DNA from 2 places in the Blautia sp. MSK20_18 genome. Region 1 is predicted to be linked to the other one. Evidence: riboswitches for the same ligand, from Rfam matches in the RefSeq annotation. Region 1 holds a riboswitch; the other holds the start of a gene.

Region 1 (11,621 bases):
TTCCTACAAGACGTGAATTTTTATCCCGCCCGATCAGCCGTGCGATCTGTCCGTAGGAGGCCACTTTTCCCTCAGGTATCTCTTCCACCACGGACAGTATCTCGTAGATTAAATCTTCATCCAGTATTTTTCCCATAATTATTCCTCCGAAATCCTGCTGGCAATTTTCATAGCATGCTTTCATAAATAAAATATCTGTCTTTTCGTGGACGCCTGCACCAGACCGTCCTCTCAGCCTGAGTTTTACAGTGCAGTTCCTTTCTTTGGAATAAACAAACGGCTCATATCTGTATGTTCCAGCTTAAGAAGTGAAATTTTTTTGTCAATTCCTCCGGCATAGCCCGTCAAGCTTCCATTTGTTCCTATGACTCGATGGCAGGGAATGATAATGGAAATTTCATTATGTCCAACCGCACCGCCTACTGCCTGGGCGGACATATGGGAAGTGTTTTTCATCACTGCAATTCTGCGCGCAATTTCTCCATATGTAATCGTCTGTCCATAGGGAATCTCCAGTAAAATCTGCCACACTGCCTTTCTGAATGTTGAACCGTTCGGATGAAGTAGTGGAGTAAAGTTCGGTTCTTCACCGAAGAAATATACATCCAGCCATTTTTTTGCTTCTGTGAGAATTTCCGTCTCCTGTTGGATATGGTCTTTGGGAAGTGTATTTGCAAAATATTTCTGTCCTTCAAACCACAGACCGGTAAGTCCGATTTCATCTGCGGCAAGTAAAATATCTCCGATTAGCGATTTATATTTGCATGTGTATACCATATTTCCCCCCACATTCATTTATCTCTACAATTTTTTCTATAGGATTCCTCTTAATTAACGCAAATGTCACATGCGCGTCCCCTCTGCACTTTCCTCTACATTGTGAGTTTTATCCCAACAAGCAGCAGGAGATTGCTGACATTCTTGACAATTTATAATATTATACCATTTTTGTTCTGAACATGCTATAATGCTGTTGCTGCCGAACCTCCAGCTGAAAGGATTAAACCACCTTACATAAACGAAACAAAAACCCCCGGAAGTCTCGACCACTTCCGGGGGTTTTGCTTTGCCCATGATAAGCATAATTACTTTCTTTAGCTACACACATCATAGTCCATTCACCGCAAAAAGTCAATTATTTTCATTCGAAATATGATATAATGCAGATACAATCCTGAATGAAAGAGGTGAACACCATGCAGAAATATGTTGCTTTGTTCTTTACCCTTCTGGCCGGGAACATTGTTGGCCACTACATCTGTAAATGGCTGGACCGCCGCCATGAGCAATAGACAACAATATAAGAAAAAGCGGCAGAACCTCTATTTTTGCAGGCTCTACCGCTTTCTATCTGAATTCCCCTCAAAAAATCTTTATATTAGAACAGTCCTGTGATCTTACCGCTCTCGTCTACGTCGATCTTGGTTGCTGCCGGTACTTTCGGAAGTCCTGGCATAGTCATAATCTCACCTGTCAGTGCAACAATAAATCCTGCCCCTGCGGAAATCTTAAGATTTCTTACTGTTACCTCGAAATCTGTCGGAGCACCAAGCTTTGTCTGGTCGTCTGTTAAGCTGTACTGGGTCTTAGCTACACAGATCGGGCAGTTGCCAAATCCAAGTGCCTCCAGCTGTTTCGCCTGCTTCTGGGCATTTGCTGTAAGAACCACTTTCTTTCCACCGTAAACCTTCTGTACGATCTGGTTCAGCTTGTCCTCGATGGAGCCTTCCAGTTCATAAGCATATGTGAAATCATTCGGCTCTTCAACAAGACGGATCACTTCCTCAGCAAGCTTGATTCCGCCTTCGCCACCTTTTGCCCATACCTCGGAAAGTGCTACGTTTACGCCAAGCTCCTTGCATTTTGCTTCCACAAAATCAAGCTCTGCCTTGGTATCGGTCGGGAATGCGTTAATAGCTACCACACATGGGAGCTTGTATACATTTTTGATATTGCTTACATGCTTCAGAAGGTTCGGGATACCCTTTTCAAGAGCCTCAAGGTTCTCATTGTTAAGATCCGCTTTTGCAACGCCACCGTTGTATTTCAGGGCACGTACGGTTGCTACGATAACAACTGCACTTGGTGTAAGACCTGCCATACGGCACTTGATATCCAGGAATTTCTCTGCTCCAAGGTCAGCACCGAATCCAGCCTCTGTGATCGCATAATCAGCAAGCTTCATAGCCATCTTTGTAGCGGTTACGGAGTTACATCCGTGAGCGATGTTTGCGAATGGTCCGCCGTGAACGATCGCCGGAACATGCTCCAGTGTCTGAACAAGGTTTGGTTTCAGGGCATCCTTCAGAAGTGCTGTCATAGCACCCTCTGCGTGGAGGTCTCCTGCTGTTACCGGTTTCTGCTCAGCAACCTTACCGTAAGTATATCCGATGATGATTCTGGAAAGTCTCTCTTTCAGATCTTTGATATCACTTGCCAGACAGAGAACTGCCATGATCTCAGATGCTACGGTAATGTCATATCCGTCCTCACGCGGCATACCGTTTGTTCTACCGCCAAGTCCGTCTACTACATTACGAAGCTGACGGTCGTTCATATCCACGCAGCGTCTCCAGGTGATCTTTCTCGGGTCGATATTCAGCTCATTTCCCTGGAAGATATGGTTGTCGATCATTGCTGCAAGAAGGTTGTTTGCCGCACCGATTGCATGGAAATCACCGGTAAAATGAAGGTTGATATCCTCCATCGGAACTACCTGTGCATAGCCGCCGCCTGCCGCACCACCTTTGACACCGAATACCGGTCCCAGGGATGGCTCACGAAGAGCTACCATAACATTTTTTCCAAGTCTCTGCATTCCATCTGCAAGACCTACCGTTGTCGTAGTTTTTCCCTCACCTGCCGGTGTCGGGTTGATGGCTGTTACCAGGATCAGCTTTCCGTCTTTTTTGTCTGTTTCTTTCAGAAGATTATAGTCGATCTTTGCTTTGTATTTACCATACTGCTCCAGATATTTGTCATCAATACCTGCTTTCTCTGCAATCTTGGTAATTGGCTCCATTGTGCACTCCTGTGCAATCTCGATGTCACTTTTAAATCCCATAATGTTCTCCTTTCTCCGCTGCAACCGTCTGCATCTTTTATCCCATAAAAAAGAGCAGTATCTGAAGTTTTTCAAATACTGCCCAGACGGTCGACTCATCGAATCTCCGGCTCCCTCGTGGTTATCCCACAACTCCGTCAGTCACCGAAGACTTTATTAATTTGATGATTGAATACTAACATATTTATTAGTACTTGTCAAGAAATTATCAAATTATTTTTTCACTTTTAAAGTGAGCTAAGTCTAATTTTCTGAATCATTTCCGTTCTATGTATTAGTTTTCTCTCCAACATTCGTACATATCTTTTTTCATCAAATCCTCTGTTATTTAATCGTATCTTGTACTGGTCATCCGTTAATGCGACTGTCCAGACGCCATAAACATATTACCACACTTATGAAATCAAATCTGCAAATCCTGTAGATACCAGGAATAATATCAGCATTACAACCGGCACTACATAACGGATCATAAAGCGATATAACCCTGCCCGTTTGAAGTGTTCCCCATTTCGTTCCACTTCTCCTATGATCCAGTCAGGGCCGATCACCCAGCCGATCAGAATGCTTGTCAAAAGTGAGATAAACGGCATCAGAAAACTGTTGCTGATATAATCCATCACATCCAGAAGCTGTCCAACGGAACCATTTGGCAGTTTAAGTTCAAAATACAGTTTGTTATAACCAAGGCAGATCAGTACTGCTGTAACAAGAGAATAAATTCCGACAGCACCACACATTTTCTTACGTGGTTTATGATAAAGTTCCATGCAGTTTGCAACCAGTGTCTCCATGACAGACACGCAGGAAGTCAGTGCCGCAAATCCCATCATCAGGAAAAATGCAATTGCCACCGGACGGCCAAATACTCCCATGGCATCAAAAACCTTTGGCAGTGAGATAAATATCAGGCTTGGGCCGGAAGCCATTCCATCCTTTCCGAGAAATACAAAAACAGCCGGTATGATCATCATTCCTGCAAGAAACGCAACGCCGGTATCAAAGATCTCAATCTGATTTGTTGCTTTATTTAAATTAACTTCATTTTTCACATAAGAACCATATGTGATCATGATTCCCATAGATACACTTAAGGAAAAGAATAACTGGCTCATCGCATCCAGAAGGATCTCCAGAAAGCGTTTTACCGTCAATCCATGAAAATCCGGTTTGAGGTAAACAGCCAGCCCCTGCATACCGGTGCGGACAGTTCCATCCGTATCAGTATGGGACAGTGTCAGTGAAAAAATGGCAATGATCACGATCAGAAGAATCAGCCCCGGCATAATGATCCTGGAAAACTTTTCGATTCCCTTTTCCACACCACGAAATACGATCCAGGCAGTCAATGCCAGAAAGATCAGCATAAATACAACAGGTGCAATATCTGATGTAATAAATGATGTAAAGTATACATCTGAAGCCGCATCTTTCCCTTCAGAAATAATATAAGTAAAAAAATATTTTACAATCCATCCACCGATAACAGAATAATAGGTCATGATCAATGCCGGAACCATAAACGTTAAATGTCCTAAAAATTTCCACTTTGGATCAAGAGATTCAAAAGCCCTCAATGCATTTTTCTTTGTCTTTCTCCCAAGTGCTACATCCGTTGTCAACAGTACAAATCCAAAAGTCAGTACCAGTACCAGATAAACCAGCAGGAAAAGTCCTCCGCCATCTTTGGCACAGAGATATGGAAATCTCCAGATATTTCCAACTCCTACTGCACTTCCGGCTGCCGCCAGGACAAAGCCTATTGAGCCGGAAAAGCTACTTCCTTTTTCTTTCATTTCAATTTCCCCTCTTCAAGTATATATTTGATATAGGCTGAAACCTTCAGCCTAACAGCCATATCTTACCTTAAATAAAGATAAGTGCAAATGGCAGAAGTTTCTTTTTACGAAATTTTATTTCAAAAAAGTTTCTTACTACTTTACAAAATACCGGTTTTTCCGATATAATCGTATACAATAAAAATTAATAAGAAAAATAGATAGTATGAGGAAACAAAATGAGTAATTTTACCTGTTATGTAGGTGAACAAATAAGAAAATACCGAAGAGCCGGAAAGATGACTCTGCAGGATTTGGCAGATGCCATCCATAAAAGTCGAGCTACCGTATGCAAATATGAAAATGGAGATATCTCCGTTGATATCGAAACTTTATATGAGATCAGCCAGATTCTCCAGGTATCTATGTCCCAGCTTACCACTGGTCTTCCTGAAACAGCCAGTAAACCGTCCAATGCACCGGGAAAAGGACAAAAAAGCCCATTTTTTCAGGCACAGCGGCTATATTTTTACTTTTACGATGGACGCTATCAGCGTACGAAGGATGGCGTCATCGATATTTATGAAAAAAAAGGCGAATCCGGAAAATACGAAGCAACCTTAACGATCTGTTCTGTTTCTGCCAACGGAAGAAGCAGTGAGATTTTTTACACCGGAAAAGTTCTTTACAGTGATATGCTGATCCGTTTTTCCTTTGTAAATCAGTATAACCCACTGGAAGAAGATCTCCTGTACATTTTTAATCCTCTGGAGCTTCGAGATTTTACAACAGGACTTTTGTGTGGGATTTCCAGTGCGGATCTGATGCCCTGCGCATTCAAATGTGTGATCACTTTAAAACCACAGGAGCTTACCGAAGCGTTCCGCCACCAGCTGCTTTTTACAAAAAAAGATCTGAAGCGCTGGGAACAGCTGAATATGTTACTGATAGATAATATGGAAAAGTAGTTTTCTGCAAAAAACGGTACACCTTATATTTTATAAGCTGTACCGTTTTCGTATTTTTCTGTATCAGGGTTTGCCTGCAAACCCACACCGGATCGCCTGTGTCGGACATATCTTTTTACATCTTCCACATCGGATACATTCTGTACTGTTTGGATTTTCCGTCGGATCGACCTCCATCTGGCAGATATTCCTGCATTTTCCGCAGTGAACACATTTTTCTTTATCTACTCTGTAACGAAAAACGGAAACTTTATTAAATACCGAATAAAAAGCTCCCAGCGGACAGATATACTTACAGAATGGCCGGTATATCATAATTGATAAGATAATGGTGATCACCAGGATTGTATTTTTCCACATGTACAGCCAGCCTACTGCACTTCGCATGGATTTGTTCAGCAGCACCAGAGGGATACCTCCTTCCAGTGTTCCTGCCGGGCAGATCAGCTTGCAGAAATATGGTGCTCCCTGGCCCATGATATCTACTACAAACATGGGAAGTATGATCACAAATACAAGAAAGATCACATATTTCAGTTTTCGCAGAAGCTTATCTCCCCGAAATGTCCGGATCTTCTTTGGAAAAGGAATCTTGTTCAACAGATCCTGGATCAGTCCAAAGGGGCAGAGAAATCCGCACACCAGTCTTCCAAGCAACGCTCCTACAAAGATCAGAAATCCAGCTACATAATATGCCATCTTGAAGTTCCAGCTTCCGATCACAGCCTGAAGGGAACCAATAGGGCAGGCCCCTCTTGCCCCGGGGCAGGAATAACAGTTCAGCCCCGGAACACAGACATTTTTCAGTTTTCCGGTATAGATCTTTCCAGTCACAAACCCTGATATGTGACTGTTTGTAAGGGCCGCCCACAATGCCTGGATCCCATGCCGCGGCCATTCATTTATTTTCATCTTCTTATTATCCAATGCCAATACACTCCATACAGATGTTGATCGCTTTTGTAAAAACTACAGACACCTCGCCCCTGCAGATTCCCAGTATCATCAGTAAAATCCCCAAAACCGCCAGAGCAGGTCCGATCCACCTGGATGCTGTTATTTTCCGAATCATTTTTTCACTCTCCGTAATGATCATCTTTTACTTTGAAACGTTTTTAAGCTCTTTTTCCACGATTTCCTTCCATTCGTCCAGTGTATGGCTTCCTGTATAGGTATCGCCTACAATGTTTCCATCTTTGTCAACAAAAAATGTTTCAGGAAATGCGGAAATCCCCTGCAGACGGCCATTCATCATAGTAGTATCCGGTATCAGGAACGGATACTCTGCTTTTGTTTTTTCCTGAAGAATGCCTGCTTTTTTTACTGCCTCCTCGTCCTGATTTCCCTTTTCATCTGTAGTATCAAGCACCACGCCTGCTACTCCGACGCCTTTCTCTTTCATTTCTTTATAAAGCTCCTGAAGTTCCGGAATCTCTTTTACACATGGTGAACACCAGGTTGTAAAAACATTTACCAGCGTCAGGTCATAGTCACTGAATACTTTTTCTGTATATGTTTTTCCATCTATTCCTGTTGTTTCAAATTTTCCTACAGATTTTACATCCTCCGGGTTGACGCTGGTATCCTGTGGCTGGTCAAACACGGAAATATTCTGATACGGTGTCATTTCCGTAATGTCGGTTTTGATCTTTTCCAGCTCCTTTGTCAGCTTTTCATCTGCATCTTTGTTGGTGCTCAGATAATATTTGTATTTCCCGTCACTGCTGTTTCCAAGCTCTTTATGCTCTGTACAGCCTGTGATCTCATCCAGCTTTTTCTGTGAAGCTTCGTCATAAACGCCAATTGTACCAATTCTGTCCAGACCTGCCACCCAGTCGTCATATCCTGTTCCCATCTTCTGTATTTCGGCATTTTTCTGTTCCTCTGTCATTTTGCTCCAGCTTACGTAGGCATATGTCACTGCATTGGTCTGATTCTCAAAATCTTCCGTGGTAAGCATTGCAATGCTCTGGTCCTTGATCTGCTTTAACAGCTCCTTCGAAAGTGAAAGCTTCAGTCCCAGAAACGGATATTCATAAGAATCCTGTGCCTTGCAGGTTACGTCGGAAGGCTTAAATGTACCTGCTACCAGATCTGATGAAACTGCCTCTCCATCCACCATCATTGCCGCTCCGGGATCTGCTGTTTCCGTGCTTTCCGCCGCTGTTACCGGCACGCTTCCAAATGCAGATATTCCTAATACCGCTGCTGCCATAAGTGCTGTTATTTTCTGTGTTCTTAATTTCATTGTTTATATTCTCCCTTCTGATATCACCGGCCCATATCCGGAACCGGCGTATATTTTATATGTTAATTTTGCTCTCTGTAGCCTTACTATATCATCCCCTGTATAAAATCTCTGTTAAGAAGTGAAAAAATTTACAGGAATTTTATGCTATACATGATATGATAGATAACAAAGCAAAATCAACTGTTTTTTAGGAGAATTTACTATGCATATATTGATAATCGAAGATGAAAAGCAGCTTTGCCAGTCTATTGCGGAGGGACTTCGCATGGATGGCTATGAAGCGGACACATGTTTTGACGGGGATGAAGGACTGGAATTATGTCTGGTGGAAAATTATGATCTCATCCTTCTTGATCTGAACCTTCCAGGCGTTGATGGTCTGGAAATCCTGCGCCAGTTTCGGGAATCCGATACTTCCACTCCCGTTTTGATCCTCTCTGCCAGAGGACAGATCCAGGACAAGGTTGAAGGGCTTGATCTCGGTGCCAATGACTATCTCACAAAGCCTTTTCATTTTGAAGAGCTGGAGGCACGGATCCGAAGTCTGACACGAAGAAAATTCATCCAGCAGGATGTATGTCTGCAATGCGGACGTATCAGCTTTGATACCCGTACAAGAAAGGCCAGTATCGATGGACTTCCTCTTTCTCTGACCCGAAAGGAAAGTTCTCTTCTGGAATATTTCCTTCTTCATCAGAACCGTATCATAAGCCCGGAAGAAATGATCGAGCATATCTGGGACGGAAGCGTCAACAGTTTCAGCAATTCCATTCGTGTCCACATTTCTTCTCTTCGAAAAAAGCTGCGCACGGCTCTCGGCTTTGATCCAATACAGAATAAGATCGGCCAGGGTTACATTTTAACGGAGGATATACAATGAAAAAAATAACCGGAAAGCTATCTCTTCAATGGCGTCTGACACTGATCACCGCACTGCTTATGACAGTCACCTGCATTCTGATGTATTTTTTTATCAGTCAGTCTGCAGTTGCCGGAATGGAGAATCTGGGAGATTACATGATACGGATCGATAACACAGACTCTGCTCCCATCACCTTTAATATGGATCCCTCCGTCTTATTTCCGGAGCTTTCCGATCAGCTGCAGCTAACAAAAAAACTGTTTCTCACCAAAGGACTCATGGTAACAGGGATCATCATCCTTCTCAGCAGCATCTGCACTTATTTTATCAGCCGTCAGGCATTACTTCCGCTTCGCAGACTCAGCCAGGAGGTAAACCAAATAGAGGTCCAGAACCTTTCAGAGGCTCTTGAAGTTCCTGCTACCAATGACGAAATTTCCCGCCTGACAATTTCATTTAACAAAATGCTCGCACGCCTGGATGAGGCCTTTACTGCCCAGAAGCAGTTTTCTGCCAATGCAGCCCATGAGCTGAGGACTCCTCTTGCCGTTATCCAGACAAATCTGGAGGTCTTTGCCCGCAGGGAAGCACCTGCTTTAAAAGATTATCAGGAGATTTTTGCCATGCTCCAGGAACAGACCGGGCGACTTTCCCATCTGGCTGAAATCCTCCTGGATATGACCGGTGTACAGACTGTTGAACGTTCCGAAAGGATCTCTCTGGCAGCACTGACGGATGAGGTTTTCTGCGACCTGGCTTCTGTAGCGGAACAGAAGGATGTTGAACTGATCCAGCAGGAGGGGGACTGCATTATTACCGGAAGCTATCTGCTGCTGTATCGCGCTGTGTACAATCTTGTGGAAAATGCGATCAAATACAATCACTCCGGTGGAAAAGTAACCGTAAATATCCATCTTTCCGAAGAAATAACAGATACATCCACGTCGGTCAATTATGTCTTTCTTGAAGTCTCCGACACCGGGATCGGCATTCCTCCCGAATATCAAGAAAAAATCTTCACCCCGTTTTTCCGTGTAGATAAATCAAGAAGCCGCGCTATGGGAGGTGCCGGCCTGGGGCTTGCACTTGTCAGTGAAATTGTCCGACAGCATAACGGACAGGTAAAAGTACTGGAAAGCAGCAAAAAAGGCAGCATGATTGCAATTATTCTGCCAGTCTGAACATGTTTGTATTACATTTACTTTATATGCTCATGAACGCAATCGCTTTGCGATCTGCGTTCAAATCCGAGTATATTTTCTCAACAATACTGTCTGTATCCATTTCGCAGGTAATAGCCTGTTCCCTGAGAACTGAAGAAAAATCTTTTTCTCTCCACCATCTGCGCATATCTTTTTCACCAAATTCTCTGTTTCTTGTATTATGTCGTCTCACGGTTTCTTCGAACGACAGATCAAAATAAACAGTCAAAAACAATATCTGATTTTCTCATCCTTTCGTTATCCTAGCAGAAATATCTGATTCCGGCAACTCAAAAAAAGCCTGGAAGAAATCAGCCACAGGCATTTTATTTCTTCCAGGTTTTTCTGTTTTCTGATTCTCAGTCAGCTGTCTTTGATCCGGCAGCTGATACAGCTCTGCATCCAGTTACATTCAGACTTATTCTGCCTGTGGTTTGCTTACCTGTGCTGTATCATTCTTTACTCCGGCAGATTTTTCGGCATGCTCTTTCACAAGATTCTGTCCAAGTAGAGTCAGGCATACAAATGCGATCACTGCAAAAACAGCTCCGATCCCAAATACCACGTTCATCTCATAACCTTTGCTACTCACCAGACCGGAGATCGCCGGTGCGCCAAAGGTTGCAAATACAATGCCGAACATGACAAATCCGTAATTCTCCCCGGTGTGCTTCATTCCGAAAATAGAGCTTGTCAGGGACGGGAAGCTTCCCATGATGCCGCCGTAGCAGCCGTACATCAGCACAACAGCAACCGTTACTGCTAGGGATCTTGATACAGCGAGAACTCCCATAGCGATCACTGCCACGATCAGCACTCCTTTGATGCAGACGATCCTTCCCACTTTATCTGCCAGTGTCGGAAGCACCAGTCTTGCTCCCGCATTGACAATGGATCCAAGCATAACGGCGCTGACTGCCACTGCAGACGGGATCCCAAGGTCGATCTGGTAGGTCTGGGATACCGGTGAAACCATAAAATAAGAAATCAGTCCAAAGAACATGGTCGCAAGAAGAAGATAAAAATTTCTTGTACGCATCATCTCTCCGGATGTATACTGCTTCATCTCCGATGTTCCGGACTTTGCCGCAGAGCCACCTGCGTTCACCAGACTCTTATCGGGTGCCTGAAAAAAGATGCCGCACAGAATCCAGGAAACTGCGATGGCTGCCCCAATGATCAGAAAGGTTTTCTGCACACCCTCTGCCTCCAGCAGCTTTCGACTCAGCGGCGCCAGGAAAAATCCGCAAAGTCCGTTGGCAGTTACCACAACACCGGAAGCAAATCCGGTACGGTCCGGGAACCATCTCTGTACCGTTGCCAGAATCACCGTGTAGATCATTCCCTGTCCAAATCCCTGCATCACTCCATAGGAGAGATACATAGGAAGCGGTGTGGAAACGATCAGAAATGCGGATGCCAGGATTCCTGCCGCAAAGGTCCCGCCTCCGATCCATACAATCGTCTTTTCCTTAAAGCGGTTCTGCATCCTTCCG
Region 2 (11,621 bases), on a different contig from region 1:
TGAGATTAGGAGAGGTAAAATGGCCAAAAATCTGGTGATAGTAGAGTCACCTGCTAAAATGAAGACAGTAAAGAAATTTCTGGGGGCAAATTATACAGTAGAAGCGTCCAACGGTCATGTGAGGGATTTTCCCAAGAGCCAGTTTGGTATTGACGTGGACAATGATTTTGAACCGAAGTATATTACAATACGGGGAAAGGGTGAGCTTCTTGCAAAACTTCGTAAAGAAGCAAAAAAAGCAGATAAGATCTATCTTGCAACTGACCCTGACCGTGAGGGAGAAGCAATTTCCTGGCATCTGATGCAGGCTTTGAAGACAGATACTGCAAAGATGCACAGGATCACATTTAATGAAGTAACAAAAACAGCAGTTAAGGCGTCCATCAAGCAGGCCAGGGAACTGGACATGAATCTGGTAGATGCACAGCAGGCAAGGCGTATGCTGGATCGTATGGTAGGTTATACCATCAGTCCGCTGCTCTGGGCCAAGGTAAAAAGAGGCTTAAGTGCAGGCCGTGTACAGTCTGTGGCACTGCGTATCATCTGTGACAGAGAAGATGAGATCAATGCATTCATTCCTGAAGAATACTGGAGCCTGGAGGGTGAATTTCAGGTAAAGGGTGAGAAGAAACCGTTGACAGCCAAGTTCTATGGAACAGATAAAAAACTTCCGATCAGAAACCGTCAGGAAATGGATGAGATCCTGAAAAGTCTGGAAGACTGTAAATATGAGATCACAGAAGTAAAAAAAGGCGAGAGAATCAAAAACGCTCCCCTTCCGTTTACCACAAGTACTCTGCAGCAGGAAGCTGCCAAGACACTGAATTTTTCTACGCAGAAGACTATGCGCCTGGCACAGCAGTTATATGAAGGTGTGGATGTAAAAGGCAGTGGTACGGTAGGTCTGATCTCCTATCTGCGTACAGATTCTACTCGAATTTCAGAGGAAGCAGATGCAGCAGCAAGAACTTATATTTCTGAGCAGTATGGTTTGGATTATGTTTCTCAGACAGAGAAGGCAATCAAAAACGGACAGAAGATACAGGATGCTCATGAGGCGATCCGTCCTACAGATATTGCGAGGACACCAGTTCTGGTGAAGGAATCCCTGACCAGGGATCAGTTCCGTTTATATCAGCTGATCTGGAGACGTTTTGCGGCGAGCAGAATGGCACCGGCACGTTATGAGACCACGTCTGTCAAGATCGGAGCAGGTGAGTATGTGTTTACGGTTGCAGCATCCAAGGTTGCCTTTGATGGCTTTATGTCTGTGTACACAGAAGAGGGCGATGACAAAAAGGGCAATGTTTTAAGTCAAAGTCTGGAAAAGGGTATGGAGCTGAAGCTGAAAGAACTGAAGCCGGAGCAGCATTTTACACAGCCGCCGGCACATTACACAGAGGCTTCACTTGTAAAGACTATGGAAGAGCTTGGAATCGGACGTCCAAGTACGTATGCGCCGACCATCACAACGATCATCAGCAGACGCTATGTATCCAAGGAACAGAAAAATCTTTACGTCACAGAGCTTGGAGAGGTTGTTAATAATATTATGAAACAGGCTTTTCCAAGTATTGTGGATGTAAACTTTACAGCAACTATGGAGGGACTTTTGGACTGCGTGGAAGCAGGTACTGTACAGTGGAAAACGGTTGTACGTAACTTCTATCCGGATCTGAAGCATGATGTGGATGAGGCTGAGAAAGAGCTTGAGAAAGTTGATATACAGGATGAGGTTACGGATGTGATCTGCGACAACTGTGGCCGCAACATGGTGATCAAGTACGGTCCTCATGGAAGATTTCTTGCATGCCCCGGATTTCCGGACTGCCGTAATACAAAACCATATTATGAGAAGATCGGTGTTGCATGTCCGAAGTGCGGCGGCGAAATTGTCATGAAAAAAACGAAAAAAGGCAGAAAATATTACGGATGTGAGAATAATCCGGAATGTGATTTTATGTCCTGGCAGAAACCTTCTGCAAAGAAATGTCCGAAATGTGGTAATTATATGCTCGAAAAGGGAAATAAGCTGGTTTGCAGCCAGGAAACCTGCGGATATGTGGAACAAAAACCAAAAGATGAAGATTGATTGAATAAATGCTTTTCCACCAATTTTCAGAAAATCCCGTTAAAAATAAAAAAATATAAAAAAGTCTTGTAAATTTCCAGAATAACGTGTAATATTAGACTAGAAAAACGATTTCTTTCAAGGTACGAAAGTGAAAGGAGGAAAAATGAGCGTTCAGTTGCTAGATAAAACTAGAAAAATCAATAAGCTTCTGCATAACAGCAGCTCAAGCAAGGTAGTGTTTAACGACATTTGCCAGGTGCTCATGGAAACCTTAAGTTCCAATATCCTGGTACTCAGTAAGAAAGGTAAGGTTCTGGGAGTCAGTATCTGCCCGGGTGTGGATGAGATCACAGAGCTGATCGATGACAAGATCGGCGGACATATCGACCCGTTATTGAATGAGAGATTTCTTGGTGTTCTTTCCACAAAGGAGAATGTCAATCTCCAGACACTTGGCTTTGAGCATGTACCCGGAAATTATCAGGGAATCGTGAATCCGATCGATATTGCAGGTGAGAGACTGGGAACGTTATTCATGTACCGCAATGATCATCCCTATGATATTGAGGATATTATCGTCAGCGAGTATGGTACAACAGTTGTTGGCCTGGAAATGATGCGTGCGGTTCATGACGAGAACGCAGAAGAAGACAGAAAACAGCAGATCGTTAAATCGGCATTCAGTACACTGTCCTTCTCAGAGCTTGAGGCGATCATCCATATTTTTGATGAGCTGGATGGGGATGAGGGTATCCTGGTTGCCAGCAAGATCGCTGACCGTGTAGGTATCACCAGATCCGTGATCGTAAATGCACTGCGTAAATTCGAGAGTGCAGGTGTGATCGAATCCCGTTCATCCGGTATGAAGGGAACTTACATTAAAGTTCTTAATGAAGTGATCTTTGATGAGCTTGAAGAGATAAAAGCACAGAGAAGCAAGAAGGCATAATGTGATCAGCACTGTCAGATGCTTGATATAAGATAAAGAACGTGACAAAAGAGACTTCCCGCTATCGTGGGAGTCTCTTTTTTGTCTGTTTCATAAAATCAAAATAAATAATGAAATTAAGAAAACAAGAGAAAATAAGAGTATAAAAGAGATAAAACCAGAATAATACAGAAAAACCATATCTTAAAAGGGTTGCGAAAATATGTGAAATTCACTAATATAGCCATAGTGATTAGCACTCGTATAAAGTGAGTGCTAGCAGGCAAAGATGGAACTTATAAAGGAGGAACATAGATCATGAAGTTAGTACCTTTAGGCGACAGAGTAGTATTAAAACAGGTTGAAGCAGAAGAGACAACAGCATCCGGAATCGTGCTTCCGGGACAGGCACAGGAGAAACCACAGCAGGCAGAGGTTATTGCAGTTGGACCTGGCGGAGTTGTAAACGGAAAAGAAGTAAAAATGGAAGTAGAAGTCGGAAATACTGTTATCTATTCCAAATATGCAGGAACAGAAGTAAAGATGGATGGAACGGATTATATTATTGTAAAGCAGGAAGATATCCTGGCAATCATTAAATAATATAAACATCTTATCGTATATCAATATAAATAGGAGGTCATTTTATCATGGCAAAAGAGATCAAATACGGCGCAGAAGCAAGAGCAGCACTTGAAGCTGGTGTAAATAAACTTGCAGATACAGTAAGAGTAACACTTGGACCGAAAGGAAGAAATGTAGTACTTGACAAATCTTTCGGTGCTCCGCTTATCACAAACGATGGTGTTTCCATTGCAAAAGAGATCGAGCTTGAGGACGGATTCGAGAATATGGGTGCTCAGATTATCAAAGAGGTTGCATCTAAGACAAACGATGTAGCTGGTGATGGTACTACAACAGCAACCGTACTTGCACAGGCAATGGTACATGAGGGAATGAAGAACCTGGCAGCAGGAGCGAACCCGATCATCCTCAGAAAAGGAATGAAAAAAGCAACAGATGTTGCAGTAGAAGCAATCAAGAACATGAGCCAGGCAATCAACGGAAAAGCTCAGATCGCTAATGTAGCCGCAATCTCTGCAAGTGATGAGCAGGTTGGACAGCTGGTTGCAGATGCTATGGAGAAGGTTTCCAAGGATGGTGTTATCACTGTTGAGGAGTCCAAGACCATGCATACAGAGCTTGACCTTGTTGAAGGTATGCAGTTTGACCGTGGATATATTTCCGCATATATGTCTACAGATATGGAGAAGATGGAGGCAACTCTTGATGATCCGTATATTCTGATCACAGATAAGAAGATCAGCAACATCCAGGAGATCCTTCCGCTTCTTGAGCAGGTTGTTCAGGCTGGTGCAAAGCTTCTCATCATTGCAGAAGATGTTGAGGGTGAGGCTCTCACAACCCTGATCGTTAACAAACTGAGAGGAACCTTCCAGGTAGTAGCTGTTAAAGCACCTGGCTATGGTGACAGAAGAAAAGAGATGCTTCAGGATATCGCGATCCTGACAGGCGGACAGGTGATCTCTGACGAGCTCGGTCTTGATCTGAAGGAAGCTAAAATGGAGCAGCTCGGACGTGCAAAATCCGTTAAGGTTGCAAAAGAGAATACAGTTATCGTTGACGGCCTTGGCGACAAAGATGCCATCGCAAAACGTGTTGCTCAGATCCGTGCGCAGATCGAGGAGACAAAATCCGAGTTTGATAAAGAAAAACTTCAGGAAAGACTTGCAAAACTGGCAGGCGGCGTAGCTGTTATCCGTGTAGGTGCTGCTACTGAGACAGAGATGAAGGAAGCAAAGCTTCGTCTTGAGGATGCTCTTGCAGCAACAAGAGCAGCTGTTGAGGAAGGTATCATCGCAGGCGGCGGCTCTGCTTATATCCATGCTTCCAAAGAGGTTGCAAAACTTGCAGCAACACTTGAGGGAGATGAGAAGACAGGTGCTTATGTGATCCTGAAAGCCCTTGAGGCTCCGTTGTTCCACATTGCTGCAAACGCAGGACTGGAAGGCGCTGTTATCATCAACAAGGTAAGAGAGTCTGAGGTAGGTACAGGCTTTGATGCTCTGAATGAGAAATATGTAAACATGGTTGAGAATGGAATCCTTGATCCTGCAAAGGTTACAAGAAGTGCACTTCAGAACGCAACAAGTGTTGCATCTACACTTCTTACAACAGAGGCTGTAGTTTCTACGATCAAAGAGGATACTCCTGCTCCGGCACCAAACCCGGGAATGGGAATGATGTAATTTCAAGCAGGCAGGTAAATAATTTACAAAATGAGAGGGCCTGCGTCATGGACGCGGCTCTCTTTTTGTGTTATAATCAAAAGAAATCAGTAAATTACGAAAGGAAGAAGCAAATGAGTGACTTATATTCAGAACTTCTGGTAAAGAAGAAACAGACAGGGAAGGATCTTGCTATAAAATACGGTCTTATTGCACTGACCGTGATCATGGTTCTGGGAGGTCTGGTGCTGAATGCACTTCTTCTGGTTCCGGCTATCGCTCTTGGTGTTGCATGCTATTTTGTAATTCCGAAAACAGACCTGGAATATGAATATCTGTTTGTTAACGGGGAACTGGATATTGATATGATCATGTCCAAGTCAAAGAGGAAAAGAGTAAAATCACTTCAGCTTGCGGAGGCTGATCTTGTGGCACCTCTGAAATCCCACAGAATGGATTATTACAACGGAAATCAGAAGATGAAAACCATAGACTTTTCTTCAGGTATTGAGGATCATAAGCGCTATGCCATGATCGTAAGAGACAGCGGAGAAACCTGCAAGGTGATCCTGGAGCTGGATGATGAACTTGCCAATACCATGAAAAATTCTGCACCGAGTAAAGTTTTTTTGGATTGACATGAATCTTGTTTTTTGTTACACTAGTTCACAAATTTAAAATATCTTACACAAAGGGAGGAAATGCAATGGGTACTATTATTGGTGAAGGCATTACGTTTGATGATGTCCTGCTGGTTCCGGCTTATTCTAAAGTAATTCCGAATCAGGTTGATGTTTCAACGTATTTAACCAAGAAAGTAAAGCTGAATATCCCCATGATGAGTGCGGGAATGGACACAGTTACAGAGCACAGAATGGCAATTGCTATGGCCAGACAGGGTGGTATCGGTATCATTCACAAGAATATGTCCATTGAGGCACAGGCAGAAGAGGTTGACAAAGTTAAACGTTCTGAGAACGGTGTTATCACCGATCCATTTTATCTTTCAGCAGAGCATACACTGAAGGATGCCAATGATCTGATGGCGAAATACCGTATTTCCGGTGTTCCGATCACAGAAGGCAGAAAACTGGTAGGTATTATCACAAACCGTGATCTTAAATTTGAGACAGATTTCAGCAGAAAGATCAAGGAGTGCATGACTTCAGAAGGACTGATCACAGCTAAGGAAGGAATCACACTTGAGGATGCCAAGAAGATCCTTGCGAAATCCCGTAAGGAGAAATTACCCATTGTAGATGATGACTTTAATTTAAAAGGACTCATTACCATCAAGGATATCGAGAAACAGATCAAGTATCCGCTTGCAGCCAAGGATGCACAGGGAAGACTTCTCTGTGGTGCTGCGGTTGGCATCACAGCAAATGTGCTTGCACGTGTTGATGCGCTTGTGAAGGCTAATGTAGATGTGATCGTAATTGATTCTGCACATGGTCATTCAGAAAACATTTTAAAAGCAGTCCGCGAGATCAAGGCAACATATCCGGAGCTTCAGGTAATCGCAGGTAATGTTGCAACAGGCGAAGCTACCAAGGCTCTGATCGAGGCTGGAGTAGATGCAGTCAAAGTTGGTATCGGACCGGGATCTATCTGTACAACACGTGTTGTTGCAGGTATTGGTGTTCCGCAGGTTACTGCAGTTATGGATTGTTATGAAGTGGCTAACAGCTACGGAATCCCGATCATTGCAGACGGCGGTATCAAATATTCCGGAGATATCACCAAGGCCATCGCAGCAGGTGCCAATGTCTGCATGATGGGAAGCATGTTCGCAGGATGCGATGAGAGCCCGGGAACATTCGAACTTTATCAGGGAAGAAAATATAAAGTATATCGTGGAATGGGATCTATCGCAGCTATGGAGAATGGCAGCAAGGATCGTTATTTCCAGGAGAATGCAAAGAAGCTTGTGCCGGAGGGTGTTGAGGGTCGTGTTGCGTATAAAGGACATGTTGAGGATACCGTATTCCAGCTGATCGGTGGTTTAAGATCCGGTATGGGTTACTGTGGAGCAGAGAACATTGAGAAGCTGAAGACAACAGGCAGATTCATCAAGATTTCAGCTGCATCTCTTAAAGAGTCACATCCACATGACATCCACATCACAAAAGAGGCTCCAAACTACAGTGTAGATGAATAATAAAGGAAAAAAAGGTAAGACCGGTAAAAAGTCACCCAGGCCGTCCCATAGCGGGCGGCCTGTTTCCGTAAAGAAAACTTCCTCCGGGTCTTCCAGAAGAAAAAAGAAGTCTTTGAGAAAAAAGAACCCGATCAAGATCCTGCAGAGGATTGTGCTGATATGTATCATTGTGATCGTTGCTTTTGCTGCGTGTGCGTTAGGATACGCATTTTTTGAGATGCGCATGGAACAGAGTAAAATTCAGTCCGGACAGGAAGAAATATCCGGGAATGCCAGCGGAAATGGCGGACCGGAACAATGGCAGGCAGAAGGAGCACCTTTTATTGATGTGGAGCTTCTGACACCGAATTCCTATTCTAGACCACAGATTTCTATCGAACAGGTAAATTATATAGCCATTCATTATACGGCCAATCCGGGATCTACTGCCGTATCCAATCGGAATTATTTTGAAAATCTTGCGACAACGCAGGACAACAAAGTCAGCAGTCATTTTGTGATAGGGTTGGAGGGAGAAGTGGTACAATGTATTCCCACTTCGGAAATATCCTATGCCACAAATTCCAGAAATGTAGATACCATATCCATTGAATGCTGCCATCCGGATGAAACAGGGCAGTTTAATACAGCAACCTATGATTCGGCGGTAAAGCTGACAGCGTGGCTTTGTACACGCTTTGGACTGACTTCGGATCAGGTGATCCGTCATTATGATGTCACAGGTAAAGACTGTCCGAAGTATTACGTGGAAAATCCCGATGCATGGATCCAGATGAAATCAGACATTGCAGCACAGATCCAGACAGATTATGCATTACAGGGGAAATAAAGTGTTATTGTTTATTTTGTGAGCAACAAGAAGTCTGGAAAAATAATTTCTGAAAATAGGGGCTTGAAAATTAAGAAGAAGTATTGTAGTATAACAGCAGAAGCTGCATGACTGGCGGAAAGTAGGATTACCTACAGGGAGTGCAGTGAAGTGAGAAGCCGACCGCCTGGGCAGCCTGATAAGGGGGTGTCCAGGCGGTTTTTTGTTACCGTTCATATCCTGGGATAAGCCCCGGGCCTTACATTAGACAAGGAGGACTGTGAAAAATGACGACATTTTCACTTGAAAAAGAACTGAAAGAAAATTCCTATCCGGGAAGAGGAATTGTGATCGGACGTTCCGCTGACGGGAAACATGCAGTTACTGCATATTTTATTATGGGAAGAAGCGAGAACAGCAGAAACCGTATTTTTGTTGAGGATGGGGAAGGAATCCGTACACAGGCTTTTGATCCATCCAAGCTTACAGACCCGAGCCTGATCATTTATGCACCGGTACGTGTCCTTGGAAATAAGACCATCGTAACAAACGGTGATCAGACAGATACGATCTATGAGGGAATGGACAGACAGCTCACCTTTGAACAGTCTCTCCGCAGCAGAGAGTTTGAGCCGGATGCGCCGAACTATACACCTCGTATTTCAGGCGTTCTTCATGTTGAAAACGGTAAATTCAATTATGCGATGTCTATTTTAAAGAGCAATAACGGAAATCCGGATTCCTGTCTTCGTTATACATTCGCCTATGAGAATGCGGCAGCAGGGCAGGGACGTTTTATCCATACTTATAAATGCGATGGAAATCCACTTCCAAGTTTCGAGGGAGAGCCGAAGCTGGTAGAGATCCCAAACGATATTGATGAGTTTGCGGATCTCCTCTGGAAGAGCCTGAACCAGGATAATAAAGTTTCTCTCTTTGTTCGCTTTATTGACATTGAGACAGGAAATTATGAATCCAGGATCGTAAACAAGAATAAATAAGAAAATAGGGATATCACAGAGAACGGAGGAGCTTTTTCATGAAAGAATTACAGTTAAAATACGGATGTAACCCAAATCAGAAACCATCAAAGATCTATATGGCAGATGGAAGTGAGCTTCCGATCCAGGTACTCTCCGGAAGACCAGGATACATCAACTTCCTGGATGCCTTTAATGGCTGGCAGCTGGTACGTGACCTTAAGAAAGCAACCGGACTTCCGGCAGCAACTTCATTTAAGCATGTATCTCCGGCAGGTGCTTCCATCGGACTTCCGCTGAATGAGACACTGGCAAAGATCTACTGGGTAGATGATATGGACTGGAAGAATTTTTCCCCGCTTGCATGTGCGTATGCAAGAGCAAGAGGTGCAGATCGTATGTCATCATTTGGTGATTTCATTTCTCTTTCTGATGTCTGCGACAAAGATACCGCGATGCTGATCAAGAGAGAGGTTTCTGATGGTGTGATCGCACCTGGATATACAGAGGAGGCTCTTGAAATTCTGAAGCAGAAGAAAAAAGGCAATTACAATGTGATCCAGATCGATGAAAACTATGTTCCGGAACCTTTGGAGCACAAACAGGTATTTGGAGTCACTTTTGAGCAGGGCCGCCAGGAGCTGGCAATTGATGATGCGCTGATCTCCAATATTGTAACAGAGAATAAAGAGCTTACGGAAGAAGCCAAGAGAGATATGAAGGTTTCTCTGATCATCCTGAAATATACACAGTCCAATTCCGTATGCTTTGTTAAGGACGGACAGGCTATCGGCGTTGGTGCAGGACAGCAGTCCCGTGTACATTGTACACGCCTTGCAGGCCAGAAGGCAGATAACTGGTACCTCCGTCAGTGCCCGAAGGTACTGGAGCTTCCGTTTAAAGACACGATCACACGTGCGGAGAGAGATAATGCCATTGATGTTTACATTGGTGAGGAATATATGGATGTCCTTGCAGATGGTGCATGGGAAAAGACATTCACAGAGAAGCCTGAAGTGTTCACAAAAGAAGAGAAGAGAGCATGGCTGGATGGTCTTACCGGCGTGACACTGGGATCCGATGCATTCTTCCCGTTCAGTGATAATATCGAGCGCGCATATAAGAGCGGTGTAAAATATATTGCAGAGCCGGGTGGATCTGTACGTGATGACGCAGTTATCGATACATGTAATAAGTATGGAATGGTGATGGCATTTACAGGAATCCGCCTTTTCCACCACTAAAAGATGCATGCCTTGGCCATGATATGCAGTTGAAATAAAAGATAAAAAATATAAAGTCCCGAATCTGGATTTCTGGAAAAAAGAGATCAGACCCGGGACTTTTTGATCGAAAAAGGATAGTTTTAAAAATAAAAAAAGAACTCTGAAAAACTCAGAGTTCTGAAGAGCGATAGACGGGGCTCGAACCCGCGGTCTCGACCTTGGCAAGGTCGCGCGTTACCAACTACGCCACTATCGCATATGCATTATCGCTTCACGTATTTCCCTCAGCGACAAGACATATATTAGCATAGATTTTATATTCTGTCAAATGTTTTTTGGAATTTTTTTGAAATTATATACAACATATAAAGTTTATTCCAGACATCTGAAATAGAACTTGTATATGACAATATTTCGGTGGTTTATGAGTTATTGTCTAAGTGGTAATAGCGCAAAACATGATCCGGATAGTATTGGTCACCATAGTCCCATGGACCGGCAGGATCATGAAGGGGATCATCTTCATCACGTTGTGTGTTGCCGCTTGCCATCTGAGCAAAGGCCTGAGCACTTTGGGCCGTCCACACAGTCTGACCGTTTTCTTCCAGATAAGCAAAATAGGAATCGGCTCCGAAATTGTATGCCTGCAGAGCCAGACGGATCTTGGAAAGATCAGTCGGACCGGTACAGCCGGCTTTATCCAGAGCATATTTCAGCTCCTGGATGCCACAGGAAATAGAGTAAGAAGGATCTGTGATACCATTGGGCTGCTGCGGATATCTGGTGTTGTAGGCTCCTTCTGAAGACTGCATGGGATCAGTACCCTGCCCGGAGCTTTCCTGCATCATCACAGCCAGAATCAGGTCTACATAGTCGGACATATCATATTGTGCGGCTTCGCTGGAAACCTCATCGCGATAAGCTTCACAGGCTGCATTGATCTGATGGGCTTCCTCCTGCCTGCCGGAAAATTTGGAAAAACGCAGAAGGATACAGCCCACGATCAGCAGAAAAAGACATGTCAGAAAGATCTTCTGCCTTCGCACCTGCTGTACACGGAGTCTGTGGCGCTGTTTTTTAGTAAGGGTTGGTTTCTTGTGTTTTATATTCATATAAGTATTGTATCCGTTACGGATAGATTTGACCAGTTAAAAAATATGATCTTTTTGTTAAAAATTTCTGAAGACTGTCCTGT

The links. A riboswitch is a leader RNA that binds a small molecule or an ion and turns the genes downstream of it on or off. The one in region 1 is predicted to bind ZMP and ZTP.
Region 2: another riboswitch for ZMP and ZTP. It lies ahead of LI091_RS12375 (IMP cyclohydrolase); the one in region 1 lies ahead of LI091_RS01980 (formate--tetrahydrofolate ligase).

The regions. Positions count from the first base shown of each region.
Region 1 is NZ_JAJCGR010000002.1:137,913-149,533, forward strand. Features, by position in the region: gene LI091_RS01970 (MGMT family protein) at 1-136, opposite strand, end outside; gene LI091_RS01975 (methylated-DNA--[protein]-cysteine S-methyltransferase) at 244-777, opposite strand; gene LI091_RS01980 (formate--tetrahydrofolate ligase) at 1,379-3,064, opposite strand; ZMP/ZTP riboswitch at 3,138-3,219, opposite strand; gene LI091_RS01985 (sodium-dependent transporter) at 3,460-4,860, opposite strand; gene LI091_RS01990 (helix-turn-helix domain-containing protein) at 5,082-5,810, shown strand; gene LI091_RS01995 (4Fe-4S binding protein) at 5,874-6,722, opposite strand; gene LI091_RS02000 (CD1871A family CXXC motif-containing protein) at 6,730-6,882, opposite strand; gene LI091_RS02005 (TlpA family protein disulfide reductase) at 6,910-8,058, opposite strand; gene LI091_RS02010 (response regulator transcription factor) at 8,264-8,941, shown strand; gene LI091_RS02015 (sensor histidine kinase) at 8,938-10,104, shown strand; gene LI091_RS02020 (MFS transporter) at 10,544-11,621, opposite strand, start outside.
Region 2 is NZ_JAJCGR010000022.1:22,799-34,419, forward strand. Features, by position in the region: gene topA (type I DNA topoisomerase) at 20-2,092, shown strand; gene codY (GTP-sensing pleiotropic transcriptional regulator CodY) at 2,238-3,023, shown strand; gene groES (co-chaperone GroES) at 3,321-3,605, shown strand; gene groL (chaperonin GroEL) at 3,653-5,272, shown strand; gene LI091_RS12360 (DUF6106 family protein) at 5,386-5,889, shown strand; gene guaB (IMP dehydrogenase) at 5,958-7,412, shown strand; gene LI091_RS12370 (peptidoglycan recognition protein family protein) at 7,525-8,241, shown strand; ZMP/ZTP riboswitch at 8,339-8,420, shown strand; gene LI091_RS12375 (IMP cyclohydrolase) at 8,508-9,221, shown strand; gene LI091_RS12380 (phosphoribosylaminoimidazolecarboxamide formyltransferase) at 9,260-10,444, shown strand; tRNA gene LI091_RS12385 (tRNA-Gly) at 10,610-10,682, opposite strand; gene LI091_RS12390 (lysozyme family protein) at 10,849-11,538, opposite strand.